4 regions of the Methyloversatilis discipulorum genome follow, and region 1 is predicted to be linked to each of the others. Evidence: predicted binding sites of a transcription regulator. Region 1 holds the regulator's gene; each other region holds the start of a gene.
The links. Region 1 encodes sigma-54, which starts transcription at its own class of promoters, with help from an activator protein. Its sites were predicted from a motif close to TGGCACNNTTCCTGCT; they were not measured.

Region 2: flgB (flagellar basal body rod protein FlgB) is a predicted target of sigma-54. The motif match lies at 1,936-1,951, and genes of this name have one in related genera.
Region 3: nifH (nitrogenase iron protein) is a predicted target of sigma-54. The motif match lies at 4,421-4,436, and genes of this name have one in related genera.
Region 4: nifV (homocitrate synthase) is a predicted target of sigma-54. The motif match lies at 3,449-3,464, and genes of this name have one in related genera.

What each region holds. Positions count from the first base shown of each region.
Region 1 covers NZ_AZUP01000001.1:2,622,505-2,629,700, forward strand. Annotated here, with positions in the region: gene nusB (transcription antitermination factor NusB) at 1-94, shown strand, start outside; gene thiL (thiamine-phosphate kinase) at 167-1,123, shown strand; gene METFAM1_RS0112245 (phosphatidylglycerophosphatase A family protein) at 1,181-1,627, shown strand; gene METFAM1_RS0112250 (CinA family protein) at 1,627-2,148, shown strand; gene recA (recombinase RecA) at 2,178-3,212, shown strand; gene recX (recombination regulator RecX) at 3,209-3,652, shown strand; gene lptB (LPS export ABC transporter ATP-binding protein) at 3,645-4,385, shown strand; gene METFAM1_RS0112270 (RNA polymerase factor sigma-54) at 4,406-5,848, shown strand; gene hpf (ribosome hibernation-promoting factor, HPF/YfiA family) at 5,912-6,232, shown strand; gene ptsN (PTS IIA-like nitrogen regulatory protein PtsN) at 6,355-6,843, shown strand; gene hprK (HPr(Ser) kinase/phosphatase) at 6,812-7,196, shown strand, end outside.
Region 2 covers NZ_AZUP01000001.1:4,237,995-4,245,190, reverse strand. Annotated here, with positions in the region: gene flgE (flagellar hook protein FlgE) at 1-385, opposite strand, end outside; gene METFAM1_RS0119740 (flagellar hook assembly protein FlgD) at 400-1,077, opposite strand; gene flgC (flagellar basal body rod protein FlgC) at 1,088-1,489, opposite strand; gene flgB (flagellar basal body rod protein FlgB) at 1,514-1,921, opposite strand; gene flgA (flagellar basal body P-ring formation chaperone FlgA) at 2,232-2,912, shown strand; gene flgM (flagellar biosynthesis anti-sigma factor FlgM) at 3,055-3,369, shown strand; gene METFAM1_RS0119715 (flagellar protein FlgN) at 3,369-3,863, shown strand; gene METFAM1_RS0119710 (Spy/CpxP family protein refolding chaperone) at 3,981-4,535, shown strand; gene METFAM1_RS0119705 (flagellar motor protein MotB) at 4,536-5,372, opposite strand; gene METFAM1_RS0119700 (flagellar motor protein) at 5,369-6,127, opposite strand; gene METFAM1_RS0119695 (RNA polymerase sigma factor FliA) at 6,139-6,855, opposite strand; gene METFAM1_RS0119690 (MinD/ParA family ATP-binding protein) at 6,888-7,196, opposite strand, start outside.
Region 3 covers NZ_AZUP01000001.1:3,615,279-3,622,474, forward strand. Annotated here, with positions in the region: gene METFAM1_RS0116855 (DegT/DnrJ/EryC1/StrS family aminotransferase) at 1-169, shown strand, start outside; gene METFAM1_RS0116860 (SIR2 family NAD-dependent protein deacylase) at 191-1,024, shown strand; gene METFAM1_RS0116865 (2Fe-2S iron-sulfur cluster-binding protein) at 1,077-1,373, shown strand; gene METFAM1_RS0116870 (hypothetical protein) at 1,424-1,657, shown strand; gene METFAM1_RS0116875 (ribonuclease HepT family protein) at 1,677-2,042, shown strand; gene METFAM1_RS0116880 (DUF6156 family protein) at 2,054-2,353, opposite strand; gene METFAM1_RS20275 (hypothetical protein) at 2,376-2,537, shown strand; gene METFAM1_RS0116890 (ArsC/Spx/MgsR family protein) at 2,549-2,980, opposite strand; gene METFAM1_RS0116895 (hypothetical protein) at 3,090-3,683, opposite strand; gene METFAM1_RS0116900 (group II truncated hemoglobin) at 3,664-4,131, opposite strand; gene nifH (nitrogenase iron protein) at 4,589-5,464, shown strand; gene nifD (nitrogenase molybdenum-iron protein alpha chain) at 5,574-7,028, shown strand; gene nifK (nitrogenase molybdenum-iron protein subunit beta) at 7,139-7,196, shown strand, end outside.
Region 4 covers NZ_AZUP01000001.1:3,635,724-3,642,919, reverse strand. Annotated here, with positions in the region: gene erpA (iron-sulfur cluster insertion protein ErpA) at 1-185, shown strand, start outside; gene iscA (iron-sulfur cluster assembly protein IscA) at 196-519, shown strand; gene hscA (Fe-S protein assembly chaperone HscA) at 553-2,424, shown strand; gene fdx (ISC system 2Fe-2S type ferredoxin) at 2,421-2,753, shown strand; gene nifV (homocitrate synthase) at 3,491-4,630, shown strand; gene cysE (serine O-acetyltransferase) at 4,627-5,448, shown strand; gene nifW (nitrogenase stabilizing/protective protein NifW) at 5,441-5,773, shown strand; gene METFAM1_RS0117005 (ferritin family protein) at 5,789-6,238, shown strand; gene METFAM1_RS0117000 ((2Fe-2S) ferredoxin domain-containing protein) at 6,260-6,583, shown strand; gene METFAM1_RS0116995 (hypothetical protein) at 6,580-7,068, shown strand; gene METFAM1_RS0116990 (DUF938 domain-containing protein) at 7,069-7,196, opposite strand, start outside.

The DNA.
Region 1 (7,196 bases):
CGGCCACAAGTTCGTCAACGGCGTGCTCGACAAGCTGGCGCCGCAGCTGCGCGCGGTCGAGGTCGAGGCGGCACGCAACCGTCCGCGCGGCTGAGCGCCGTTCGCACGCTGCATATATATATGCGCACGGCGTGCATGGCACTTGCTGCATGAGTACCGACGCCGGATGACGCCCGAGTTCGACCTGATCCGCCGCCACTTCGTGCGGCCGATGCGCGCGGCCGCGCTCGGCCCGGGCGACGACTGTGCGCTGGTCGCACCGTCGCCCGGCCACGAACTGGCCATCACCAGCGACATGCTGGTCGCCGGCACCCACTTCCTGCCGGACACCGACCCGCGGCGCCTCGGCTGGAAAGCGCTGGCGGTGAATCTGTCCGACGTCGCCGCGATGGGCGCCGTGCCGCGCTGGGTCACGCTGGCGCTGTCGCTGCCGCAGGTCGATCACGACTGGCTGGCCGCCTTTGCCGCCGGCTTCTTCGACTGTGCCGATACCTTCGGCGTGGATCTGATCGGCGGTGACACGACGCGCGGCCCGCTCAATCTGTGCGTGACCGCCTTCGGCGAGGTCGCCGCCGGCCGCGCGATACGTCGTGGCGGCGCCCGCGCCGGCGACGGCATCTGGGTGTCCGGCCAGCCCGGCCGCGCCGCGCTCGGCCTGGCTGACCTGCAGGGCAAGGTCCGGCTGCACGGCAGCGCACACGACGACTGCATCGCGGCGCTGGAACAGCCGCAGCCGCGCGTCGCGCTCGGCGCCGCGCTGCAGGGCTTGGCAAGCGCGATGATTGATGTGTCCGACGGTCTGCTGGCCGATCTGGGCCATATCGCCAGCGCCAGCGGTCTGGGCGCCGTGGTCGATGACGCGGCGCTGCCCTGGGCGGGACTGCACGCCGCCTGCGCTGACACCACCGCAGTCCGCGACGCACTGCTGGCCGGCGGCGACGATTACGAACTGCTGTTCTGCGCACCGCGCGAAGCCGATGACGCGCTCGCCGCGCTGTCGGCCCGGCTGGCACTGCCCCTCACCCGCATCGGCGCGATGCAGTCCGGCGACGGCGTGCGCCTGGTCGATGCCGCCGGCGCGGAACTGCCGGTCGGCCGCCGCGGTTACGATCATTTCGCCTGAATCATGAAAACCAGAGCGCCCTATCCCGGACCCGGCTTCCTCGTCCACCCGGCCCACATGCTGGCCTGCGGCTTCGGCAGCGGCCTGATCCCGTTCGCCTCCGGCACCTGGGGCACGCTGGCCGCCTGGCCGCTCTACCTGCTGATCAAGCCCTCGTTCTCCGACGGCGCTTTCGCGCTGTTCCTGCTGATCGCCTTTGCGCTCGGCAGCGCCTGCTGCCAGCGCACCGGCCGCGCGCTCGGCGTGGCCGACCACGGCGCCATCGTGTGGGACGAAATCGTCGCCTTCTGGCTGGTGCTGTGGGTGACGCCGGTCGATTTCTGGTGGCAGCTCGCGGCCTTCTTCGCTTTCCGCTTCTTCGATATCTTCAAGCCGCCCCCGGCGCGCTGGGTGGACGTGAACATGAAGAACGGCTTCGGCGTCATGCTCGACGACGTGATCGCGGCGCTCTTTGCCGCGGCATCCATCGCCGCGCTGCATCTGCTGATCGGACGCTTCTTCTGATGGACGCCGACCTGCAGACCCTGTCGAAAGAGGTGGGCGCCGCACTGAAAGCCGCCGGTGCCGTGCTGGCCACCGCCGAATCCTGCACCGGCGGCTGGGTGGCCGAGATCGTCACCGCCACCGCCGGCAGTTCGGCCTGGTTCGACTGCGGTTTCGTCACCTACTCGAACGCCGCCAAGCAGCGCATGCTCGGCGTGCCCGAGGCCACGCTGAAAGCGCACGGCGCGGTCAGCGAGCCGGTGGCGCTGGCGATGGCGCGCGGCGCGCTGGCGCATTCGGACGCCACCGCCGCGCTGTCGATCACCGGCATCGCCGGCCCGGGCGGCGCAGTACCGGGCAAGCCGGTGGGCACCGTGTGCTTCGGCTGGGCGCTGGCCGACGGCCGCAGCCGCAGCGAAACCCGGCATTTCGACGGCGACCGCGAGGCGGTCCGCCGTCAATCCGCATGTCATACACTGGCCGTGCTCCTGGCTTTGCTGGGAGGCACGCCAAAAGACCCTGTGGCAAGAACTGTGCCATAATCGACCGCATACCCAGGAAAGGATTCAGCATGGACGATAGCAAGGCCAAGGCGCTCGCCGCAGCGCTCGCGCAGATCGAGAAGCAGTTCGGCAAGGGCTCGATCATGCGCATGAGCGACGGCCAGCTCGAAAACGACATCCAGGCGGTGTCGACCGGTTCGCTCGGTCTGGACATCGCGCTCGGCATCGGCGGCCTGCCGCGCGGCCGCGTGGTCGAGATCTACGGTCCGGAATCGTCCGGCAAGACCACGCTGACGCTGCAGGTGATCGCCGAAATGCAGAAGCTCGGCGGCACCGCGGCCTTCATCGACGCCGAACACGCGCTCGACGTGCAGTACGCCGGCAAGCTGGGCGTGCGCATCGACGACCTGCTCATCTCGCAGCCGGACACCGGCGAACAGGCGCTGGAAATCGCCGACATGCTGGTGCGCTCGGGCGGCGTCGACATCATCGTCATCGACTCGGTCGCCGCGCTGACGCCGAAGGCTGAAATCGAGGGCGAAATGGGCGATTCGCTGCCCGGCCTGCAGGCCCGCCTGATGAGCCAGGCGCTGCGCAAGCTGACCGCCAACATCAAGCGCACCAATACGCTGGTCATCTTCATCAACCAGATCCGGATGAAGATCGGCGTCATGTTCGGCAACCCGGAAACCACCACCGGCGGCAATGCGCTGAAGTTCTACGCCTCGGTCCGCCTGGACATCCGCCGCACCGGCGCGATCAAGAAGGGCGAAGAGGTGGTCGGTTCGGAAACCCGGGTCAAGGTGGTCAAGAACAAGGTGGCGCCGCCGTTCAAGCAGGCCGAATTCGACATCCTGTACGGCGAGGGCATTTCGCGCGAAGGCGAAATCATCGAACTGGGCGTGCTGCACAAGTTCGTCGAGAAGTCCGGCGCCTGGTATTCCTACAGCGGCGACCGCATCGGCCAGGGCAAGGACAATGTGCGCGAATTCCTGCGCGCCAATCCGGCGATGGCCCGCGAAATCGAGAACAAGGTGCGTGTCGCCTGCGGCATGCCCGAACTGGCGGTGATCGCGCCGGACAGCAAGGCGGACGCCGCGTGAACGCCGCGCTGCGCGAGAAGGCTTTGCGCCTGCTCGCGCGGCGCGACCACAGCCGGGCGGAACTGGCGCGCAAGCTGCGCGAGGACGGCGACGAGGACGAGATTGCCGCCCTGCTCGTCCGTTTCGAGGAGTGCGGGCTGCTGTCCGATAGCCGTTTCGCCGGGCAGTTCGTAACCTCACGCGCGGCGCGCTTCGGCACGCGCCGGCTGCAGTACGACCTGAAACAGCGCGGCGTGGCCGAGGCCGACGTCGCGGATGCGCTGGCCAGCGTCGGCGACGACGAGGCGGTCCGCGCCCGTGCCGTGTGGGCCCGCAAGTTCGACGCCCGCCCGTCGGATGCCAAAAGCTGGGCGAAACAGGCAAGATTTTTGCAATCTCGCGGTTTTTCCGCCGATAGCATTCACAAGGTATTGCGCGAACAACCCGAACAAGATGAGTGATTCCCGGACTGTCAGCCGGCTCAAGGTCGAACGGCTGCGCAAAAAGTACAAGTCGCGCCCGGTGGTGAAGGACGTGTCCTTCGAGGTCGGCAGTGGCGAGGTGATCGGACTGCTGGGCCCGAACGGCGCCGGCAAGACCACCTGTTTCTACATGATCGTCGGCCTGGTCAGCGCCGACGGCGGCGAGATCCATCTCGACGGCGAGCGGCTCACCCACCTGCCCATCCACCGGCGGGCGCTCGAGGGGCTGTCCTACCTGCCGCAGGAGAATTCGGTGTTCCGCAAGCTGGACGTCGAGGAGAACATCCTCGCCATCCTCGAGCTGAACGAGAAGGATGCGACCCGGCGCGCCGCGCGGCTGGACGAGCTGCTGGAAGAGCTGGGCATCGGCCACCTGCGCAAGAGCCCGGCCGCGGCGCTGTCGGGCGGCGAGCGTCGCCGCGTCGAGATCGCCCGCGCGCTGGCGACGTCGCCGCGCTTCATCCTGCTCGACGAACCATTCGCCGGCGTGGACCCGATCGCCGTCATCGACATCCAGAAAACCATCCGTTTCCTGAAGGAGCGCGGCATCGGCGTACTGATCACCGACCACAACGTGCGCGAGACACTGGGCATCTGCGATCGCGCCTACATCATCAACGCCGGTGAGGTACTGGCGAGCGGCCGGCCTGAAGAAATCGTGTATAACGAGAGCGTCAGGAAGGTCTATCTCGGCGAACACTTCCGCCTCTAGACCGCCGAAATTTGCACACCATGAAGCAGTCGCTGCAACTCAAACTTTCCCAGCATCTTGCGCTCACGCCGCAACTGCAGCAGTCCATCCGGCTGCTGCAGCTGTCGACCATCGAGTTCAACCAGGAGATCGAACGCTTCCTGGACGAGAACCCGATGCTCGAGCGCGACGACAGCGAGCCGGTCGCGAACTACCAGCCGCCGCAGGACAGCATGGGCGAGACGCGCGACAGCACGCCGCAGGAGAGCGCGGACGCCCAGCAGGAGGAGCAGCGCGCCCAGGAGAGCGCCAGCAGCGCCGACATGGACGACTGGTCCGGCGAAAGCGGCAGCTACGGCTCACGCAGCGGCGGCGACGACGAGGACGGCGACTACCAGGACGTACAGGCCGCCGGTACCTCGCTGCGCGACCACCTGTGTGGTCAGCTTGCGCTGTCGCAGATGAGCGAGCGCGACCGCTACCTGATCCGCCTGCTGATCGAGGCGCTGGACGACGACGGCTACCTGAACCAGGAACTGACCGAACTGGTCGAGCTGCTGCCGGAAGAAGCCGACATCGACCTCGACGACCTGTCGATCGCGCTGCGCCAGCTGCAGAACTTCGACCCGGTTGGCGTCGGTGCCCGCGACCCGCGCGAATGCCTGCTGCTGCAGCTCAATGCGCTGCCCACCGACGAAGTGTCGACACTGGCTCGCACCATCATCGACCAGCACATCGACCTGCTGGCCGCGCGTGACTTCGCCAAGATCCGCCGCGCCGTCGGCTGCGACGAAGAGCTTCTGCGCGCCGCGCAGACACTCATCCGCTCGCTGAACCCGCGCCCGGGCGCGCAGTTCGCACCGATCGACGCGCGCTACATCGTGCCCGACGTGGTGGTACGCAAGGTGCGCGGTCAATGGACGGCCCTGCTCAACCCGGACGCGATGCCGCGGCTGCGCATCAACCGTCTGTACGCCGAAATCCTGCAGGGCCAGCGCGGCAGCGGCCTGTCCGGTCAGCTGCAGGAAGCCAAGTGGCTGATCAAGAACGTGCAGCAGCGCTTCGACACCATCCTGCGCGTGTCGCAGGCCATCGTCGAACGGCAGCGCCAGTTCTTCGAGTTCGGCGAGGTGGCGATGCGACCGCTGACGCTGCGCGAGATCGCCGAAACGCTCGAATTGCACGAATCCACCATTTCGCGTGTCACCTCGCAGAAGTACATGGCGACGACACGCGGCCTGTTCGAACTGAAGTATTTCTTCGGAAGCCATGTGGCGACCGAAAGTGGCGGGGCCTGTTCGGCCACCGCGATCCGCGCGCTCATCCGCCAGTTGGTGGGCGCCGAGGATGCCAAGCGTCCGCTGTCGGACTCGCGCATCGCGGAGATACTGGGCCAGCAGGGCATCGTCGTTGCGCGGCGCACCATCGCCAAGTACCGTGAGTCCCTGAACATCCCGCCGGTCAGCGTGCGCAAGGCGATCTGAGACGGATCACATCGACCGACCCGATCGCCACGCATTTTTCGTCCCGTAACGAAAGGAGGCAGCATGAACCTCACCATCACCGGCCATCACCTCGAAGTCACCCCGGCCATCCGCGAATACGTCGAAACGAAACTCGACCGCGTGATCCGCCATTTCGACCACGTGACCAGCGTTTCCGTCATCCTGTCGGTGGAAAAGCTGCGACAGAAGGCGGAAGTTACGCTGCACGTCCGCGGCAAGGACATCTTCGTGGAAGCCGAAAGCGAGGACATGTACGCGACGCTCGACAACCTGATCGACAAGCTCGATCGCCAGGTGCTCAAGCACAAGGAGAAGTCCGGCGAACACACCCGTGAAGCACTGAAGCACCAGGCGGCAGAATGAAACGATTGCCCGCTGCCAGGGGCGTATAATCCGCGGCCTTGTTGCAGTGCAATCAACTTTTCCGGCGCGGCGACCGTTAACCTCGGTACCGCGCCCGCCGCGTGTTCGGAGTAGCCCCTGACATGACGCTTATCGCAAAGCTGTTGCCCATTTCGAACATCTGCCTCGGCCTCGACGCCAGCAGCAAGAAGCGTGTGTTCGAACAAGCCGGCCTGCTTTTCGAAAACAACCAGGGCATCGCCCGCAGCCAGGTGTTCGACAGCCTGTTCGCGCGCGAAAAGCTCGGTTCGACCGGCCTCGGCCAGGGTGTGGCCATTCCGCATGGCCGCATCAAGGGCCTGAAGGAAGCCATCGGCGGCTTCGTGCGACTGGAAAACCCGGTTGCCTTCGACGCGCCGGACGGCCGCCCGGTCAATCTCCTGTTCGTGCTGCTGGTCCCGGAGCAGGCGACCGAACTGCATCTGCAGATCCTGTCCGAGCTGGCGCAGATGTTTGCCGACAAGGCCTTCCGCGAACAGCTGATGCAGGCCGCCGACGTACCCGCCATCCACACCCTGTTCACAGCCTGGCAGCCCGCGCATGCGGAAACTCAGCGTCGCGCGGCTGTTTGAGGACAATCGCGACCGGCTGCGCCTGCAATGGCAGTGCGGCAGTGGTGAAACGCTGATCGTCGCCGACCAGATCGGTCTGTCACCGGCCGACCTCGTCGGCCACCTGAACACCATCCACACCCGACGCATACAGGTCGTCGGCGTGCCGGAAATCCTGTGGGCCGAAAGCGTCTCGACACGCAAGGTCGAAGACATCGTCGATACCCTGCTCGACGCCCGTCCGCCCGCCTTCATCGTTGCCGACGGTGCCGATCCGCCGCCCACCATCCGCAGCGGCTGCGCCAGCCGCGGCATCCCGCTGATGACCACGCAGCGCAGCGCTGCCTCGGTGATCGACCAGCTGCGCGCCTATC
Region 2 (7,196 bases), 1.6 Mb from region 1:
CGTCGGTGCCGTAACCGGTGAGCCGGTAACCGGAGCCATTGACGATGTAGCCCTGCTTATCGACCGAGAACTGACCGTTGCGCGTGTAGAGCACGTCGCCGTTGTCGCTCATCCGGAAGAAGCCCTCACCGTTGATGGCGATGTCCAGCGGATTGCTGGTGACGGTGATGTTGCCCTGCGCGAACTGCTGGGCAACGCCATTCACCCGAGCGCCGATACCGATCTGGGCCGAACCGCCGCCGCCCAGCGTGGTCGCGTAGATGTCGGCAAATTGTGCCTGCGACTGCTTGAAACCCACGGTGGTCGAGTTCGCGACGTTGTTGCTGATCGCGTCGAGCGCCTTGGAGGCGATGTTCAGTCCGGAAAGTCCTTGCTGGAAGGCCATGATTCAACTCCCGATCAGTAGATCTGCTTGATGTCGTTCATCGTGACCAGCCCCTGCTGGCCCACATTCAGGCGGGTGACACCGCCGGTGCGCTCGACGCTGCCGACCACCGCGAGTTCGAGCGGCGTGCTGGTCAGCGTCTTGCCCCCCTGCACCGCTTTCACGGAGAAGGAGTACGAACCATCCTGAGCAACTGCCGTGCCAGAGTTGTCCTTGCCGTCCCAGACGAATTGCGTGATGCCGGCCTCCTGATCGCCCAACGCCATCTCGCGGACGATCACGCCATTCGCACCCTTGATGGTGACGACGACATCGTCGGCCGGAGTGGTCAGCTCGACCCCCCCCATCGACTGCCCCTCGACCAGCTTCAGGTCCGAACCTTCGATCAGCACCGCGTGGCCGACCAGCGCCGTCGCCTGCAGGTGCTGCGCATCGCTGGTGCTCTCCATCATCTTTTCCAGCGTGCTGTTGAGCTTGGTGATGCCATCGACGGTGCTGATCTGCGCCAGCTGCGAGGTGACCTGCGCGTTGTCCATCGGGCTGAGCGGATCCTGCATTCTGAGCTGCGTGGTGAGCAGCATCAGGAAGCGGTTCTGCGCCGCATCGAGTTCTGACGTTGCCTGCTTCTGCGTCGTGTTCAGTGAGCTGTAGAGGTCGGCGGCAGAATTGCCATTGACGGGATTGGTAGCCATGGCGTTGTCCTTACTGTCCGATGGTGAGGGTCTTGAGCATCAGCTGCTTCGCGGTATTCATCATTTCCGCGTTGGTCTGATACGAGCGGGAGGCGGAAATCATGTTGACCATCTCCTCCACGACATTGACGTTGGGCATCTGCACGTAGCCGTCGGCGTTGGCAGCCGGGTTGGTCGGGTCGTAGGTGCTGCGCAGCGGCGCCGCGCTCTCGACGATCTGCGTCACGCGCACACCGCTGGCTTCGCCGCCGTCGGCGATCGGCTTCATTTCGAACACCACCTGCTTGGCGCGGTAGGGCTGGCCGTTGGCCGTGGTCACGGAGTCGGCGTTGGCGAGATTGCTCGACGTCGTGTTCAGTCGCACCGACTGCGCAGTCAGTGCCGAACCGGCGATACCGAACACGTTGAACATGTTTCCTGCCATGGTTCAGCCTCCTTACTGGCCCTGGATCGCCTGCTGCATCGTGCGCAGGCGACCGCTGATGAAGGTGAGCAGCGCTTCGTACTGCACCGAGTTCTCGGCGAATGCCGCGCGCTCGACGTCCATATCTACCGTGTTGCCATCGACGCTGGACTGCGTTTCGGTGCGGTACTTCATCGACTGATCAAGTGCGCCGCTGCCCTTGGCTTCGATGTGCGAGCTGGAAGTACGCGCCAGTTCCACCGGCCCACCGAGCTTGCCGCCCAGCGCGCTTTCGAGCGCACTCCGGAACTCGATATCGCGTGCCTTGTAGTGCGGCGTATCGGCGTTGGCGATGTTCGACGCCAGCTGCTGCTGGCGCGCGGCGCGCACGCCGAGGGCGGCTTGATGCAGGTTGAGATGTCGGTCGAGAGGTGTCGGCATGATGTGCAGTCCATTGCAGCTATCGTGCCAATGACTTTAAGCGCCGAGGTGCTGCCGGAAACGGCAAAAAAGGACTGTTCGCACCCCGCCTTTCCTCGTCTTCTGCCGCCTCGAAGCGGCAAGGTTTGCCGCGCAAAACCGAACAACCCGCCTTCAAACCCTTGCCGGAAAAGGATTTTCCCTGCGGCAACGGGCGCACGGCTCGCTCCGGGCACCGCGCAGCGGAACAGAACTGTGCTTCACCCGCTATTTCCGGCATCGACCTTGCAAGCGGCGTGATCGAATGCATCCATCGCCAGGAGATCCGTCCATGTTCCGCCGTCCTCTTCTCATGCTGCTGCTTGCCCTGTGCTCCAGCGCGCAGGCACAGACCTCACCGGAGGCGCTGCGCGCTACCGTCAGCCAGTACCTGACCGCGCAGGCGGCAAGCATGCCGGGCAAGGCTGTGGTCGAAGTCGGCCAGCCGGACGCGCGGATCGCGTTGGCAGCCTGCACGGCGCACGAGCCCTTCCTGCCGCCGGGCGCCCGACCCTGGGGTCGCGTCAGCGTCGGCGTACGCTGCCTCGCCGGCGCCAACTGGACCGTCTACATTCCGTCGCGCGTTCGCATCGAAGGTGACTATCTCGTCGCAGCGCGCGCGCTGGGCCGTGGCCAGGTGGTGGCCGACGGCGATTACGCCTTCATGCGCGGCGACCTCACCGAACTGCCGCCGAACATGATTACCGATCCTCAGCAGGCCGTCGGGCAGTCGGTGAATGTCGCCATCGGTGCCGGCCAGCCGCTGCGCGCCGACTGGCTGCGCGCACCGGTCGCCGTGCAACAGGGGCAGATCGTGAAACTGTTCGCACGCGGCAACGGCTTCTCGGTCAGTCACGATGGCCGTGCGCTGGCCACCGCGCAGTCAGGCCAGACAGTGCAGATCCGCACCGGCAGCGGTCAGGTGGTGAGCGGCGTAGCACGTCCGGGCGGTCTCGTCGAAGTGATCTATTAGGGTCTGTTCGACGGCCAGCCGCGTCGGTGCTTGATATAGTGCGCATCAGGCATCGGTGTAAGACGGCTCCCTACAAAAAGTTCTAAAGTTTTGTCGTGTCGTCGTCGTAATACCGATCGAACGTCTTCTGAAAGGGTTCATCGTGAAAATCGACGGAACTGGAAAGCCGCTTGGTCCGACTTCAACTTCGACCACGCGCAACTCGTCGGGCAACACCCCGACCAATTCGACTTCGGCCACGCCTTCCGCGGGTGCCCAGGTCGATGTTTCGAGCACCTCCTCGCGTCTGCGCGAGCTCGAATCGACCATTGCCAATGTGCCGGTGGTCGACAGCGCTCGCGTCGATGAAATCAAGCAGGCCATTGCCGACGGTCGCTTCAAGGTCAACGCCGATCGCGTGGCCGACAGCCTGATCGAAAGCGTGCGCCAGATGCTGAATACGCGCCCGGCGACCTGATGACCCAGAACGAACTGGCCGCGCAGATTTCCGCGCGACTGTCCGTACTGATGACCGAGGAGGTCGCGTCCTTGCGCGCGGCCATCGGCCATCTCGATGCCGAGCGCCGCGCGCTCGAATCCGGTGATGTCGATACCCTGCCCGTGCTTGCCGCACGCAAGTCGGAGGTCTACGGCCGCCTCGCGCAGTTGGGCGATGCGCGCACGGCGCTGCTTGCGCGTGCCGGCGTGAAGCCGGCGAAGGCCGACATTGACGCACTGTTCGCCAGCGGACCGGAATGGACCGCCTGCCGCAAACCCTTTGCCGACCTGCTCGAACTGGCTCGCGAAGCACACGACGCAAATCTGGCGAACGGGTTGATGATCCGCGCGCAGATGAAGTCCAGCCAGCAGGCGCTTGCCGTGCTGATGTCGGCCGCCGAGCAGGCATCGACCTACGGGCCGGACGGTCAGGCGATGGCACGCACCAGCCGTCGCTCTTTCGGCAGCGCCTGAGCACGGCGGGGCGCAACACCCGCTTACACCCGCACGACATGGCTTGACCCGGCGACACAGCGTGTTTGCCGGTGGCTGTCATCGTGGCTGCCTGTTCCACAGCCCAGGCCACATGCCATGCCCGTTTCCCGCACCCTCCCGCTGCTCAGCCTCGTGCTGCTGCTGATGACCGCCTGCGCCTCCGCACCGGACCGCGACGTCGACCGCTCACGACGCGGCCCCCCGGCTGAGGCACGCAGCGGCGGCAGTGCCGGTGTCGTCGACGATCTGCAGACGCAACTGGCCGAGGTGGAGCAGAGCTTGTCGCTGACTCCTCTTCAGCAGCCTCTGTGGGAGCGTTACCGCGAGACGATAGGCGCGCTGATGGCAGACCAGCTGCGGCTGGACCCGCGCCCCGTCACACGCGTCGACGCAGTGAGGCAGATAGGTCGCAAGGTCGATGTGGTTCGCAACCGGCTGGTCGCGATGGAAGACATCGCCGAGGCGGCGGAACTGCTGTACGGCACGCTCGACCCCAACCAGCGGCGCGTCGCCGACCGGCTGCTGCCGGGCACGGTGCCGGCGCTTTACTCCGGTTTGCCCGGCCGCGGGGCAGAGGACGGGTCTGCGCGCGACCGCCATGGCGAGCGCGGCGGCCCACCTTCCGGCGGACGCCGCGAGCGGGCGCAATGATCAGAGCCTGGGGAAGCTGGAGCCGAGGCTGCCCTCGGGCACCTCGACCGGCGCATTCGCCGGCGCGCCATTGAGCGCCGCGCGGTCGGTCGAGTACGTTTCGATGCGGATGGATACGCGACGATTCTTCGCTCGCCCCTCTTCGCTGTCGTTGCCGGCAATCGGCCGCTGATCGGCAAGTCCTGCCGCGGTGAGCCTTGCCGGAATGATGCCCTGCTCCTCGAACACCTGGGTCACCGCCGCCGCGCGCAATGCCGACAGCGACCAGTTCGACATGCCACGCCCGGTGGCCAGCACGTTGTCCGTGTGTCCTTCGATCACCAGCGGAAAATCGCTGTAGAGCAGCACGCCGGCCACCGCCGCGATGATGTCGCGCGCCGCGGGTTCCAGCGTCGCGTCGCCACGGCCGAACAGGAAGGTCGCGTCGAGATCGACGGTGATGCCGAGCGCACCGTCGGTGACCGTGGCCTGACCGTCGCGCGTCAGCGCCGACAGCGCCTGCGTCAGCTCGGTCATCGTGCGCTGCGCACGTTCGCGCCTTTCTTTTTCTTTCGCGGCGGCACGCGCCTGGCGGACCTGATCGAGCTCAATCTGCAGCGCACTGCGCGGCGGCGCCACCGCAGGCAGCTCGATCAGCTGGACGCCGTCGCGGGCGGAGAAGGCGCTGGTCAGCGAGGCGCTGAGCACGCGGTACTTGCTCTCGCTGACCTGGGAAATCGCGTACATCACGACAAAGAAGGCGAACAGCAAGGTGACCAGATCGGCGTAGGACACCAGCCAGCGGTCGTGATTCTCATCCGACTCCGGCACGTAGCGACGCTTGCGCGGCGCGCTCACTCCGGCACCTGAGCAACGTAGCCGAGCAGCCTGCCCTCGATGATGCGCGGGTTGTCGCCGTTGGCGATGCCGACCAGACCATCGACGAAGATTTCGCGCACCGCGATGAGCTGCGACACGTGGGTCTGCAGCTTGCGACCGATAGGCAGGAAAATCAGATTGGCCGCACCGACGCCGTAGATGGTGGCGACGAAGGCGGTGGCGATGCCGGCGCCGAGCCGGGTCGGATCACCGAGGTTCTCCATCACGTGGATCAGTCCCAGCACCGCGCCCATGATGCCTATGGTTGGCGAATAGCCGGCGGCCGAATCCCACACGCGCGCCGCCTGGCGCAGCGTGTTCTCGTAGGTGGTGATCTCGACCTCCATCACCTCGCGCAGGCGGGTCGCGTCAGCACCATCGACCAGCAATTGCACGCCCTTGCGGAAGAACGGATCGCTTTCGTTGCCGACCTGCTTCTCCAGCGCCAGGATGCCCTCGCGCCGCGACAACTGGGCCCAGGCGACCAACCGGCGGATCATGTCGTCCGGCACCTGCGACGGCGCGACGAAGGCCCAGCGCCCCATGCGCATGCCGCGCATGAAGATGGGAAAACGGGTCTGCAGCATGGTCGCGCCCAGCGTGCCACCGAGCACGATGACGAAGGCGGCCGGCTGGAAAAGCGACGACAGGCTGCCGCCCTCGAGCACCTGCCCGAGCATGATGGCAGCCAGACCGAGCAGCAGGCCGGCGATGCTGATGCGATCGACGCGCACGCGTACTCCGCTTAGCCGCGCGCCGCGATGCGGCTGCGCAGTCGGGCGATGGCCTGGCTGTGCAGCTGGCAGACGCGCGATTCGGATACGCCGAGAATCTCGCCGATCTCGCGCAGGTTCAGGTCTTCTTCGTAATAGAGGCCCATCACCGTCTTTTCGCGGTCCGGCAGATCGCCGATGGCGCGCACGAGCACGTCGCGCATATTCTTGTCGAGCAGTCGTTCGAGCGGATCGAGATCTTCCGTACCGACGCTGTGGCGGTCGAGGTAATCATCGTCGTCGCCGTCGGTGAAGTCCTCGAAATAGACCAGCTGATAGCCGCGCGCTTCCTGCAGCATCTTCTGGTACTCGGGCAGCGGCATGCCGAGCGATTCGGCCAGTTCGCCTTCGGTCGGCTGACGGCCCTTCTGCTGCTCCAGCGTGTGGATGGCGGTTTCGATGCGGCGCATGTCGCGGCGCAGGCTGCGCGGCAGCCAGTCGTTCTCGCGCAGGCCGTCGAGCATGGCGCCGCGGATGCGCTGCACGGCATAAGTTTCGAACTGCGCGCCCAGCCCTTCCTCGTAGCGGCTCATCGCGTCGAGCAGGCCCAGCATGCCGTTCTGGATGATGTCCTCGACCTGCACGCTGGCCGGCAACTTGGCCATCAGGTGGTAGGCAATGCGCTTGACCAGCGGCGCGTAGTGCTTGGCAAGCTGATCACGGTCCAGTGTTCCGGATGCGGTGTACATGTTTCTTCCTCTGCTGCGGGTCGCTTGTGCAGTCAGGCCACTTGGGCCGGGAATCCGTCTGCACGCCCTCCCCGGTCGCTGCGGTCACCCGCGAGCGCGTCGTCCAGGGCCGACAACATACCGGCTTTCTCCGCCTCGCGGGTCACGAAAAGCTTTTCGGCAAGATCGCGCCCGATCTTGAGGGCATCGTCACCCGCGGTGGCGAAAACCGGGCGCTGGTAGCCGCTCGGCAGGCAGCCCAGCCAGTGCAGCGCACTGCCCAGGTGTTCGCTCACCACGCCATTCAGGCTGGCAAAGGCCTGGCGAGCGTCGGCCACCGAGCGCGCGCGGCTGACGCCGAC
Region 3 (7,196 bases), 990 kb from region 1:
CCAGAGCTACGGCTACAAGCGCGGCCAGCTCGCCAACACCGACCGCATCGCCGACCGCTCGCTGGCCTTGCCCTTCCACGGCTTCATCGAGCAGGACGAAGTGCGCTTCGTGGTGAAGACGCTGAAGGACGCCGCCACCAACGTCGGCGCTGGCGCCGCCATCTACTGAACCGCGTTACGAGGACGAGTCATGACATCCCCCCTGACCCAATTGCCGGCCGAGATCGAAGCAGGGCTGCGCGCCGGCCGCGTCGTGCCCTATCTGGGCCCCGGCATGCTGTCGCTGGTGCCGCAGTACGCGGTGCCCGGTACGCCCGAGGCGCTGGTCGCGCTGCTCACCGCCAAGGTGTCGGTGCCGCACAAGATACGCGGCCGGCTGACCCAGGCGGCGCAGTTCATCGAGAACTTCAAGCACCGCAAGACGGTGGTTGACCTGATGAACAACGCCTTCGCGGCAGCACCCTCCGCCTCGCCGCTGCATGCCTGGCTGGCCAGCCTGAATCTGCCGCTCATCGTCGACACCTGGTACGACGAGGCGATGTCGACCGCGCTGCACGAGGCCGGCGTCAAGTGGGGCGAGGTGCAGGGCCTGTCGCAGTCGGAACACTTCGGCAGCTGGACCGGCTGGTACGACCGCGACGGCAATCCGCTACCCGACCGCGCGCCCGACTGGGCAACGCTGCTGTACAAGCCGATCGGCTCGACCAGCCCGGCTGGCAACTACCTGGTATCGGATTCCGACTATGTCGAGGTGCTGACCGAAATCGACATCCAGACGCCGATTCCGCAGGAAGTGCAGGCGCTGCGCAGCGGCCGCAGCTTCCTCTTCCTCGGCTGCCGCTTCAACGACCAGCTCACCCGTTCGTTCGCGCGCCAGATCATGAAGCGCTCGAGCGACCGTCACTGGGCGCTGCTGCCGGACGAGCCGACGCGGATGGAAGCGAAGTTCCTGGCCGAGCAGAACATCACCCGCATCGCGCTGCCGCTGGACAGCCTCGCCGCCGTGTCGGCGCAGGCGGCCTGAGCGCAGCGCCTCGCCCATCGATTTCACACACACACCGACAAGGAGAAGCGCCATGCCACAGCTCACCATCATGCCGTCCGGAACGGCACTCGAAGTCGCACCGGGAACCACCCTGCTCGCCGCCATCCTGTCCGCCGGCGAGAAGCTGATCAGCAAGTGCGGCGGTCAGGCCCAGTGTGGTGCCTGTCACATCGCGGTCAACGAGGGGCGCAAGAGCCTGTCGAAGACGACGCGCGCCGAGAACGAGAAGCTCGACGCGCTGGTCGGCGTCAGCTCGAAATCGCGCCTGGCCTGTCAGGCGCAGATGGGCGAAGAGAACGTGACGGTCGAGCTGCTCAGCTTCGTCTGATCGCGTCCACGCCACCCCGACAAGAACCGGACAACGGGAAGAACATCATCATGAGTTACGACGCAATCAAGGCCGATCGCGGCCTCTGTACCGGCAACCGCCTCGGCGCAGCCGGCAAGTGCAATGGCCAGACCTTCCAGTGCGAATGCGGCCATGTCGGCTGCCGCCAGACCTATGACGACAGCTGCACCGGACAGGCCTTCTCGGCCGGCTGGCGCTGCGTCAAGTGCGGCGCTGTGGGCAAGATGACGCGGCTGAACTACGAATACCGCATCGGTGCCTGAGTCGCGAGGCTCGACTGCGATGACCGAAGCGCTGTTCAGTGCCGCCTCGCTGGCCATGCTGGACGAGGCCTGCAGCGGCGTGCTCATCCTCGGCGAAGGGCTGGAGCGCGACGAGTTTCTGTCGTCGCGGCTGACCCGCGCCGAGGTGGGCCGGTTGCTGCTGGTGATCGCCCGGCTGATGAACGGCCTGCCGGCGGAAGCCAGCCGCCGCCTGCCGGAGATCGACTGGGCCGGCTGGTCATTGCTGACGCGCACGCTGCCCGACCAGGGGCCGGCCAGCGACGACACGCTGTGGTTCGCCCTCACCTCGCTGGTGCCGGCCACGCTGATGTGGCTGCGGCTCTACCGCCAGCGCGAGCCGGCGCTGTTCGCGTTCGCCGGCTGAGGCGGCGTCGATCAGGCGGGGAAGTCGACCACCTGCGGTTCTTCGTCACCGATGACGATGCAGGCACGCAGCAGGCGACCGTCGGCACTCCAGCTGTATTCGTGACGCATCTCGGTTTCACCGTAGACCTTCTTCTCGGCGCGGACGATGCGGCCAGCCGTGTCGTAGTCGACCTGGAACCAGGTGTTGCGGTTGCGCAGCGCGTCCGGCTGCAACTCTTCGGCGAACTGCAGCGGCAGTTTCACGCCGCGGTAGGTGAGGAAGTAGCGGGTGGTCGTCGAGGGCGAAGGGGAGCGCGATGGCGAGGACATGGGTGAGCGGATGTCGATGACAGTGAAACAGTTGATCGTGGCCTTGCAGGGGCTGCCGGCCGACGCCACCGTGCTGCTGGAGGGCGACGACGGCTATTCCCCGCTCGGCTCGCTGGAACTGCTGGGCAACGGAGGCGTGCTGCCCGACGAAGTGGTGCTGCAGCCGGACATGACGCCGGACTGAGCGGCGATTTTTCATTCCGTCGGGCGGCACGAAGCCATGCTGCCGGCGGCACAGCCTTCCGACGTTTCACGCAGCCGTGCCGCGGCGTCCGGCGTCAGGCCTATCCAGCGGTCCACTGCCGGTGGATCGAAGCCGACCCGCCGCTCCGCGCCCACCTGCAGCAGTGGCCTCCGTATCAGCAGCGGCTCGGCCAGCAGCAGCGCCAGCGCCTCTGTCCGGCCAAGCTGCTCCGGTTGCACCTCACCGCTCTTCACGCGCGGCGCAACGCGGTTGAACCAGTCGGCCACCGGCAAGGGGTCGAGGAAGTCGAGCAATGACGCCGCTGTCCATGGCTCGGTCAGCAGACTGCGCACCGAAAGCTGGTGGCCGGCATCGCGCAGCCACTGCTTCTGCCGCGCGTTGCCGGCACAGCCGGGCTTTTCGAAGAAGACAATGTGTGCCATTTCACCGATCCATCAGTGCGACGCGCCGCCCGCGTAACCGGTCGGCTGTGCAAAGCCGACCGTGGAACTGCGCAGCCTCCATGGGGGCTGCGAGCGTGGGGGCCCACACTCAGACCGGGCGGTTTTCGTACAGATTGCGCACCGGCCCCATCAGCTTCAGGCCCTCTTCGTAGCTGATCTCCGGGAACTTGCCGGTGAACTTCATCGCGGCGTCGACGACCGCGTCCAGCTTGCCGGCGGTGTCCAGCTTCTTCAGGTCGTTCTTCTCCAGATAGAGCAGTTCCAGCGTCTCGTTATAGACGGTGGCTTCGTCGATCGGCAGCACGTGGAAGGTCGCACCGCCGTACTGCACCTGGTACTTCTTCGACAGGTCGATGTTGTCGCAGAACACGATGTACTTGCCCTGCGGCGACAGCGCATCGCCCAGTACTTCGGCCAGCATCTTCAGGTACTCGAAGGACAGCAGGAAGCAGGTCAGGAAGGCGATGTGCGTTTCGCCCTCGTGCGCCGCAGCCATCACCTGGTCGCTGCTGATTTCGGGCGGACGGGCTTCGTCGGCGAACTGCTGCGCGAACTTCAGCGCGATGTCGCCGCGGAAGCCGACACGACCCGGCTTGTGCGTCGGTCCCTTGAACACGGCGTTGAGCAGCCGCTTCTCGTTTTCCAGTGCGGCAAAGGCGGAGCTAGCGATGGTGATGCTCATGGTGATTCCCCTGATCGTTGCGGATGAAATCCGCGGTCTTGAAAAAGGCGTGCTCCAGTTGCATGCGCAGTTCGCCGTCGCTGACGACTTCCTGCAGGGCGGTGCGCATGCAGTTCATCCACGCGTCGCGTTCGGCCGGGCCGATCGCGAATGCGAGGTGCTTGCGCCGCAGACGCGGATGGCCACGTTCGACCGAGTAGCGCTGCGGACCGCCCATCCATTCGACGAGGTAATTCACCAGCACGCGCTTGACGTCGGTGAGGTCGACACCGTGCATGGCGCGTATGCCCTGTGCGTCCGGGCGTTCGCTCATGTGCGCATAGAAGCGGTCGACCAGTTGAACGATCGCCGCTTCGCCACCGATGCGGGCGAAGTGCGGGTTCTGCGTACCTGCGGTCGAACTGACCGAAGGCGCGGCGACTGGAACGACAGGTTCTTGCGTGGACATGGACGTGTCTTTGCTGGGCGGATGCGTGACCACAGCAAGTGCCGTACCCGTTGCGTCGTCCTTGTCCGGCATCAGGCCTGACTGCGCGCCGGAACGCCCGCCGGTGCGCCCGATGACGCATTGACCACACAGCTCATGTGGCCCTGTGTCGGCTCTGTCGCAGCCCGGTCAATCCTCACAGCGCTGGGCTGATTGTCGCGTTTGTCGTACCGCCCGGCGACTCATGGAAACGTCGATGTGAATCTCTGAAACGACGTCTGCAAGCCGTTTATAGAGAATGCATGATGAATGGCACGGCAGTTGCTGAACAGGCCATGCACCGACCATGACTTGCCGCCAATGGCTGACCACGAAGACCAACAATGGGCACAAGGGGCTGCATCCGGTGGCGCGGTACGTGGCCAATGATCGCTTGGTCAGCGGCAATCAACTGTTCATCGACTCAGGAGAATCAAACATGGCATCTCTCAGACAAATCGCCTTCTACGGCAAGGGCGGCATCGGCAAGTCGACCACCTCCCAGAACACCCTGGCCGCTCTGGCCGAAATGGGTCAGAAGATCCTCATCGTCGGCTGCGACCCGAAGGCCGACTCGACCCGCCTGATCCTGCACGCAAAGGCACAGGACACCATCCTGTCGCTGGCCGCCGAAGCCGGTTCGGTCGAGGACCTGGAACTCGAGGACGTCATGAAGATCGGCTACCGCGACATCCGCTGTGTCGAGTCCGGTGGCCCGGAACCCGGCGTCGGCTGCGCCGGTCGCGGTGTCATCACCTCGATCAACTTCCTCGAAGAGAACGGCGCCTATGACGGCGTCGACTACGTGTCCTACGACGTGCTGGGCGACGTGGTGTGCGGTGGCTTCGCGATGCCGATCCGCGAAAACAAGGCGCAGGAAATCTACATCGTCATGTCCGGCGAAATGATGGCCATGTACGCCGCCAACAACATCTCCAAGGGCATTCTGAAGTACGCCAATTCGGGTGGCGTGCGCCTGGGCGGCCTGGTGTGCAACGAGCGCCAGACCGACAAGGAACTGGAACTGGCCGAGTCGCTGGCCAAGATGCTGGGTTCGCGTCTGATCCATTTCGTGCCGCGCGACAACATCGTCCAGCACGCCGAGCTGCGTCGCATGACGGTGCTCGAGTACGCGCCGGATTCCAAGCAGGCTAACGAGTACCGCGACCTGGCGCAGAAGGTTCACGCCAACGCGGGCAACGGCACGATTCCGACGCCGATCACGATGGACCAGCTCGAAGATCTGCTGATGGAGCACGGGATCATGAAGCAGGTCGACGAATCGGAAGTCGGCAAGGCAGCCGCTGCCGCCTGAGCACCCGAGAGTCGAGGGTCGGGAGCCGCGGGCGTCGCCCGCAGGCTCCCGGCCTCCGCCGGCGACAACCGTGGTTCTCTACCCTCAGCTCTCGACAAGGAGTGATCAAATGAGCATGACCATAGACGAAAAGAAGGCCCAGAACGCAGCGCTGATCGAAGAAGTGCTGAAGGCCTATCCCGAGAAGACCGCGAAGAAGCGCGCCAAGCACCTCAACGTGCACGAGGAAGGCAAGCCCGACTGCGGCGTCAAGTCGAACATCAAGTCGCTGCCTGGCGTGATGACCATCCGCGGCTGTGCCTACGCAGGTTCAAAGGGCGTGGTGTGGGGTCCGATCAAGGACATGATCCACATTTCCCACGGCCCGGTCGGTTGCGGTCAGTACTCGTGGGCGGCTCGCCGCAACTACTACATCGGCGTCACCGGTGTGGATACCTTCGTCACGATGCAGTTCACCTCCGACTTCCAGGAGAAGGACATCGTGTTCGGCGGCGACAAGAAGCTGGAAGTCATCATGGACGAGATCCAGCAGCTGTTCCCGCTCAACAAGGGCATCTCGGTGCAGTCCGAGTGCCCGATCGGCCTGATCGGTGACGACATCGAAGCGGTGTCGAAGAAGAAGTCGAAGGAATACGACGGCCACACCATCGTGCCGGTGCGCTGCGAAGGCTTCCGCGGCGTCAGCCAGTCGCTGGGTCACCACATCGCCAACGACGCCATCCGTGACTGGGTGTTCGACAAGACCGAAGACAAGCGCCCGGACTTCGTGTCGACCCCGTACGACGTGGCCATCATCGGTGACTACAACATCGGTGGCGACGCCTGGTCCAGCCGCATCCTGCTGGAAGAGATGGGTCTGCGCGTGATCGCCCAGTGGTCCGGCGACGGCACCATCGCCGAACTGGAGAACACGCCCAAGGCCAAGCTCAACGTGCTGCACTGCTACCGCTCGATGAACTACATCTCGCGGCACATGGAAGAGAAGTACGGCATTCCCTGGGTGGAATACAACTTCTTCGGCCCGTCCAAGATCGAGGAGTCGCTGCGCGAGATCGCCTCGCACTTCGACGACAAGATCAAGGAGAACACCGAGAAGGTGATCGCCAAGTACAAGCCGCTGATGCAGGCGGTGATCGACAAGTACCGTCCGCGCCTGGAAGGCAAGAAAGTGATGCTGTTCGTCGGCGGTCTGCGCCCTCGTCACGTCATCGGCGCCTACGAGGATCTGGGCATGGAAGTGGTCGGCACCGGCTACGAATTCGGCCACAACGACGACTATCAGCGCACCACGCACTACGTCAAGGACGGCACGCTGATCTATGACGACGTCACCGGCTACGAATTCGAGAAGTTTGTCGAGAAGGTGAAGCCCGATCTGGTCGGTTCCGGCATCAAGGAAAAGTACGTGTTCCAGAAGATGGGCGTGCCCTTCCGTCAGATGCACAGCTGGGACTACTCCGGTCCGTACCACGGCTACGACGGCTTCGCCATCTTTGCCCGTGACATGGACATGGCGATCAGCTCGCCGATCTGGGGCCTGACCAAGGCTCCGTGGAAGAAGTAAGCGCAGTGCAACGTAGGGTGGGTTGAGGGCACCGAAACCCACCGTTCCCGACATCCGTGTCGCAGGGCGGGGCGCAGCCCCTGCCCACCCTACACTCAGGAGTGTTCAACATGCCTCAATCAGCCGACAAGATCCTCGACCACGAACTGCTGTTCCGCGAACCGGAAT
Region 4 (7,196 bases), 1.0 Mb from region 1:
GCGTGAACGAGGACGACACGCCCATCGTCACCGACGGCGTCACGTTGCTGGTCGACCCGATGAGCATGCAGTACCTGATGGGCGCCGAGATCGACTTCGAGGACGGCCTGGAAGGTTCGCGCTTCGTCATCCGCAATCCGAACGCGACCTCGTCCTGCGGCTGCGGCAGCTCCTTCTCGATGTGAGGTGACGGACATGACCATCACGCTCAGCGAAGCCGCCGCGCGGCACGTGCAGAAAAGCCTGGTCAAGCGCGGCCAGGGCGTGGGCCTGCGGCTGGCGGTCAAGACCAGCGGCTGTTCGGGCCTCGCCTACGCAATCGAGTTCGCCGACGCGCTGCAGCCCGAGGACATCCAGTTCGCCAGCCACGGCGTCACCCTGCTGGTCGACCCGAAAAGCCTGCCCTTCCTCGACGGCACCGAGCTCGACTTCGTACGCGAAGGCCTGAACGAAGGCTTCAAGTTCAACAATCCCAACGTGAAGTCGGCCTGCGGCTGCGGCGAAAGCTTCGGCGTCTGACGCCGGTCCACGAATCAACCGGAGCACGCCGACATGGCCCTGCTGCAGATCGCCGAACCGGGCATGAGCGCCGCACCGCACCAGCACAGGCTGGCCGTGGGCATAGACCTGGGCACCACGAATTCGCTGGTGGCGACCGTCGCCAGCGGCCTCACCCGCGTGCTGCCGGACGACGACGGCCGCATGCTGCTGCCCTCGGTGGTGCGCTACACCGAAGACGCCGTCGTCGTCGGCCACGCTGCGCAGTCGGCGCAGACCGAGGACCCGCGCAACACCATCGTGTCGGTCAAGCGCTTCATGGGCCGCTCGCTGGCCGACGTCGACGCGTCCGCCACGCCCTACGCGCTGGTCGACACGCCGGGCATGCTGAGTCTGGACACGCGCGCCGGCGTGCGTTCGCCGGTCGAGGTGTCGGCCGAGATACTGCGCACCTTGCGCGACCGCGCCGAAGCGTCGCTCGGCGGCGATCTGGTCGGTGCCGTCATCACCGTGCCCGCCTATTTCGACGACGCGCAGCGCCAGGCCACCAAGGACGCCGCGCGTCTGGCCGGCCTGAACGTGCTGCGCCTGCTTAACGAACCTACCGCAGCCGCCATCGCCTACGGTCTGGACCGTGCCGCACACGGCACCTTCGCCATCTACGACCTCGGCGGCGGCACCTTCGACATCTCCGTGCTGAAGCTGTCACAGGGCATGTTCGAAGTGCTGTCGACCGCAGGTGACTCCGCCCTTGGCGGCGACGATTTCGACCACCGGATCGCCGACTGGCTGCGGCAGCAACTGGCACTCGCAGCGCCTTCCCCCGGCGAGACGCGCATGATGCTGGCGCGGGCGCGTAGCGCCAAGGAGGCGCTGTCGAGTGCCCCGGTCACCAAGATCGCATTGACGCTGGACGATGGCCGCAGCGTTTCCTTCGATCTGTCGCGCGAACAGTTCGAGCTGCTGACCGGCGACCTGGTGTCGCGCAGCATGGCGCCGGTGCGCCGCGCACTGCGTGACGCCGGCGTCGCCGCCGACGAGGTCGACGGCGTGGTGATGGTGGGCGGCTCGACGCGCATGCCGCAGGTGCGCGCCGCGGTGCGCAAGCTGTTCGGCCAGGAGCCGCTGACCGACCTCGACCCCGATCAGGTGGTGGCCATCGGCGCCGCGATACAGGCCGACGTGCTGGCCGGCAACAAGCCGGCCGGCGAAGAGAGCTGGCTGCTGCTCGACGTATGCCCGCTGTCGCTCGGTCTGGAAACCATGGGTGGCCTGGTCGAGAAGGTGATTCCGCGCAACTCGACGATACCGGCGGCACGCGCGCAGGAATTCACCACCTACAAGGACGGCCAGACCGCGATGGCCATCCACGTCGTGCAGGGCGAACGCGAACTGGTGAGCGACTGCCGCTCGCTGGCGCGCTTCGAACTGCGCGGCATCCCGCCCATGGTGGCCGGTGCGGCGCGCATCCGCATCACCTTCCAGATTGACGCCGACGGCCTGCTGTCGGTGTCGGCGCGCGAACAGACCAGCGGCGTCGAAGCGCACATCGAGGTCAAGCCGTCCTACGGTCTCAGCGACGCGCAGATCGCCGACATGCTGATCGACGCCTACGGCAAGGCCGACAGCGACATGGCGGCGCGCATGCTGCGCGAGGCCCAGGTCGAGGCGCGCCGTCTGGTCGACGCCACCGAGGCGGCACTGGCCGAAGACGGTCACGCACTGCTGACGCACGACCAGTTCGTCGCCATCCAGGCAGCGATGTATGCGCTGGCCGAAGCGCTGGAAGCCGGCGACGACAGCACCAAGCTCAAGCTGCTGAGCGAAGCGCTGAACGCCGCCACCACCGAGTTCGCCGGCCTGCGCATGAACGCCGGCATCCGGCGCGCGCTGTCGGGCACCCGCGTGTCGGAGCTGCAGCCGTGAGCACGCTGACCGTACTGCCGCATCCGCAGCTGTGCCCGGACGGCGCCCGCATCGAGGTCGCCGCCGGCACCTCGATCTGCGACGCGCTGCTGGCGCACGACATCGCGATCGAACATGCCTGCGAGAAGGTCGCCGCCTGTTCGACCTGCCACGTCTATGTGCGCGCCGGCGCCGCCTCGCTCAATGAAGCGGACGACGACGAGGAAGACCAGCTCGACGACGCCTGGGGCGTACAGCCCGCCTCCCGCCTCGCCTGCTGCGCCCGCCTCGGCAACGCCGACGTGACGGTCGAACTGCCGCTGCACACGCGCAACCTCGCCCGCGAGTAAGCAGCCCCCTGCCAGCAAGGGTTCTGTGGGAGGGGTCTTCCGACCCCGACGGCAGCCTGGATCAAAGCCGGCGAACCGCACCAGCCGCATCGCGGCCAAGGCCGCTCCCACAAAAAGCATGCCCTGTCGGCGACACGAGCGAGGGTTCTGTGGGAGGAGTCTTCTGACCCCGACAGCAGCCTGGATCAAAGCCGGCGAACCGCACCAGCCGTATCGCGGCCAAGGCCGCTCCCACAAAAGCACGCCCTGTCGGCGACACGGGCGGGGCTTCTGTGGAAGGAGTCTTCTGACCCCGACAGCAGCCTGGATCGGAGCCGGCGGACCGCGGCGGCCGCGTCGCGGCCAAGGCCGCTCCCACAAACGCATGCCCTGTCGGCGGCACGAGCGAGGCTTCTGTGGGAGGGGTCTTCTGACCCCGACGGCAGCCTGGATCGAAGCCGCAGGACTGCAGCGGCCGCATCGCGGCCAAGGCCGCTCCCACAAAAAGCATGCCCTGTCGGCGGCACGAGCGAGGCTCCTGTGGGAGCGAGCTTGCTCGCGATGACGGCCTGTATCGAAACCCCAAGGCAGAACACCTGTTGCAAACGAAACATTCACGACAGCCTCGCCACGGCCGACGGACATGTCGCATGCGCGACATCGCGATGCGCGCGAAACCGCCATCAACATCAATCACTTGCGCCAACGAAGCTCCGTGGCACAGCGCTTGCTGAATGCTCTGCAGGAGGTCCGACGACATGGCAGCCGCATTCATCATCAACGACACCACGCTGCGCGACGGCGAGCAGACGGCCGGCGTGGCGTTCACCGCCGACGAGAAGTGCGCGATCGCCGCTGCGCTCGATGACGCCGGCGTGCCGGAGATGGAGATCGGCATCCCGGCCATGGGTGAGGCCGAGCTCGACGTGATCGAGCGCATCGCGATGCTGGGCCTGAACGCGCGACTGATGGTGTGGGCGCGCATGACGGACAGCGACCTCAGGGCGGCCCTGCGCTGCCCGGTGGACATCGTGCACATGTCGCTGCCGGTGTCGGACCTGCAGATCGCCGGCAAGCTGCGGCGCAATCGCGACTGGGTGATCGAGCAGATCCGTCCGCACGTCGAGCGCGCACTCGACGCCGGTGTCGAGGTCAGCGTCGGCATGGAAGACGCGTCGCGCGGCGACATCGACTTCCTGTGCCGCGTTGCCGAAGAGGCGCAGATGGCCGGCGCCCGCCGCATCCGCATCGCCGACACGCTGGGCATACTCGACCCCTTCGGCACCTATGTGCTGGTGTCGCAGCTGCGCCGGGCGGTCGACCTCGAAATCGAGATGCACGCGCACAACGACCTCGGTCTGGCCACCGCCAATACGCTGGCCGCCTTCCGCGCCGGCGCGACGCATGCCAATACGACGGTGAATGGCCTCGGCGAGCGCGCCGGCAACGCACCGCTGGAAGAGGTGGTGATGGCGCTGCGCCACATTCACGGCATCGACAGCGGCGTCTCGTCGCAGTCGCTGCTGCCGATCTCGCGCCTGGTCGAACGCGCATCCGGCCGCGCCATCGCCGCCAACAAGAGCATCGTCGGCGACGCCGTGTTCACGCACGAATCGGGCATCCACGTCGATGGCCTGATCAAGAACCCGCGCAACTACCAGAGCTTCGACCCGGCCGAACTGGGCCGCGCCCATCGGCTGGTGCTGGGCAAGCACTCCGGTTCGCACGCGGTGCTCGAAGCGTGTGCGCGGCTCGGGCTGTATCCGTCGGACATCGAGGTGGCGCACATCATCGAGCGCATCCGCGCCTACGCGACCGCCAACAAGCAGTCGCCGGACGCCACCCAGCTGAAGGCCTTCTACCTCGAAGCGGCGCAGCCGCTGCCGGAGGCGTCATGAGCGGCGAACAAGGCACGGCGGGCGCGCTGTCGCCGGCGGCAACAGCCGCACCCGGGCTGTTCGCGATGCTGCGCGAGGACGTGAACTGCGTGTTCGACCGCGACCCGGCGGCGCGCAACAAGCTCGAACTGCTCACCATCTACCCGGGCATACAGGCGCTGGTGGCGCACCGCTTCGCGCACGCGATGTGGCGGCGCGGCCTGCGCTATCTGCCGCGACTGCTGTCCTTCCTGTCGCGACTGTTCACCAATGTCGACATCCATCCGGGTGCGCGCATCGGCCGCCGCTTCTTCATCGACCACGGCGCCTGTGTCGTGATCGGCGAAACCGCGGAGATCGGCGACGACGTGACGCTGTATCACGGCGTGACGCTGGGCGGCACGACCTGGAATCCGGGCAAGCGTCACCCGACGCTGAACGACGGCGTGGTGGTCGGCGCCGGCGCCAAGATACTGGGGCCGATCACCGTCGGCGAGAACGCCCGCGTCGCCGCCAACTCGGTGGTGATCGAGGACGTGACGCCCGGCATGACCGTGGTCGGCATCCCCGGCCGCATGGTGCTGCCGAAGAGCCAGCGCCGCATCACCGCCGGCGGCATCGACCTCGACCACCACCAGATGCCCGACCCGGTGGGCAAGGCCATCGCCTGCCTGCTCGAACGCATTGCCGACCTGGAGCGCGACGTCGTGCGCCTGGCCGGCGAACGCAGTACCGCGCAGGGCATCTGCAGCGACTGCGACGACACCTGTTCCCAACCCGCATTCGACGGCAGCACCCACGCGGCCGCCGCACACATAGGAGTGACCCGTCATGGATGATCTGACCCAGCGCCTGGCCAAGCTGTCGTCGGCCGAGGACTTCCTGGAATTCTTCGCGCTGCCCTTCGATCAGGGCGTCGTGAACGTGAACCGCCTGCACATCCTGAAGCGCTTCTACCAGTACCTGCGCAGCGAGAAAGGCCTGGCCGACGGCGACGAGGGCGTGGTCTATGCGCGCTACCGCAACCTGCTGTCGCGCGCCTACGAGGACTTCGTTACCTCGACGCCGGCGCAGGAAAAGGTGTTCAAGGTATTCCAGGAAGCGGACGGACAGCAGCGCGTGTCGCTCGACAGCCTGCGCGCCACGCTGCCCTCGGTCGCCTGATCGGGAGGACGCACCATGCACGACAGCGACATGTTCCTCGCCAGCGTCAACGCGCTCGAAAGCGAAGCGGCGCTGCATTACGAGAAGGCCGCACGACACGCGCTCGATGCCGGCGACACCGAGCTCGAAGCCTTCTTCCAGAATCTGGCCGAACTGGCGCGCATGGAAGCGCACGAGGCGCTGTCCGGCAAGCCGCTGCCGGTGGCCGCCAACCTGCCGCGCATCCGGCCGATCGAGATCGAGAAGCCGCGCACCGCCGTGAAGGTGATCAGCGACGAAATGCTCGACCTGCACATGGCGCTCGAACGTGCGCTGGACCTGAAGCGGCGCAGCCACAGCTACTACGCAATGATGGCCATCCTCGCGCCCGACCCCGGCCTGCGCAAGATGGCGCGCGCCTTCGAGCACGACGACGCGGCCCATCTCGGCGAGATCGAACGCTGGATCGCCCGCCTCACCGCCTGACCCCATCCGGAGAACCGCATCATGCCGAAGCCGCAGAAACACGTTTTCGTCTGTTCACAGCAACGCCCACCGGGCCACCCACGCGGCTCCTGTGCGCACAAGGGCGGCGCCGAAGTGCTGCAGACCTTCTGGGCGGAACTGCAGAAACGCAACTGCTTCGACCGCGTCGCCATCACCTACTCGGGCTGCCTCGGCCCGTGCGACCAGGGCATCAATGTCGTGGTCTATCCGGACGCGGTGATGTATTCGAACGTGAGCAAGGACGACGTCGGCGAAATCTTCGACAGCCACCTGCTGGGCGATGCGCCGGTCGAGCGCCTGCGGGCACCGGAGATGGTCTGGTGAATCTGTTTACCGGCGAAACGTCGGACGAATACTTCGGCGGCACGGTGCCGCAATCGGTGCGCCGCCTGTTCGACGAGGCGGCCGGCGCGCCGCCGCAACGCATCGAAGCACTGCTGTGGACGGCACAGGCAAGCGCACCGGAGTGCCTGCCGGTGTACTACATGCTGTACAAGTTCCACGCCGGCCGTCGCCAGTTCGATCTGGCCGAGAAGGCGGCCACGCGCGGCATCACGGTGGCCGGCCGGCAGGCCGGGCTGGACGCCGACTGGCGCCGCGTGCAGCCGGGTGACGCCGATTTCGCGGCCACCGGGCCGGCGCGCTTCTGGCTGTTCAGCCTGAAGGCGCTGGCTTTCATCTGCCTGCGCAGCGGTCGCAGCGACGACGCGCGCACGCTGGTCGAACACATCGGCCGTCTGGATCCGGGGCACGGTCTCGGCGGCGAAGTGATCGCCTCGCTGCTCGACGGCAGCACCGGCGCACGCTGATCAGCGCGCGAACACCAGACAGCGGTTGTTGGCCGGCATCTCCTCGTCGGCGAACAGCGACAGCCCGGCCAGCCGCGCCAGCGCCTCCACCGTTTCGAAGTCGCGGATGCCGCGATGCGGCGCGCCTT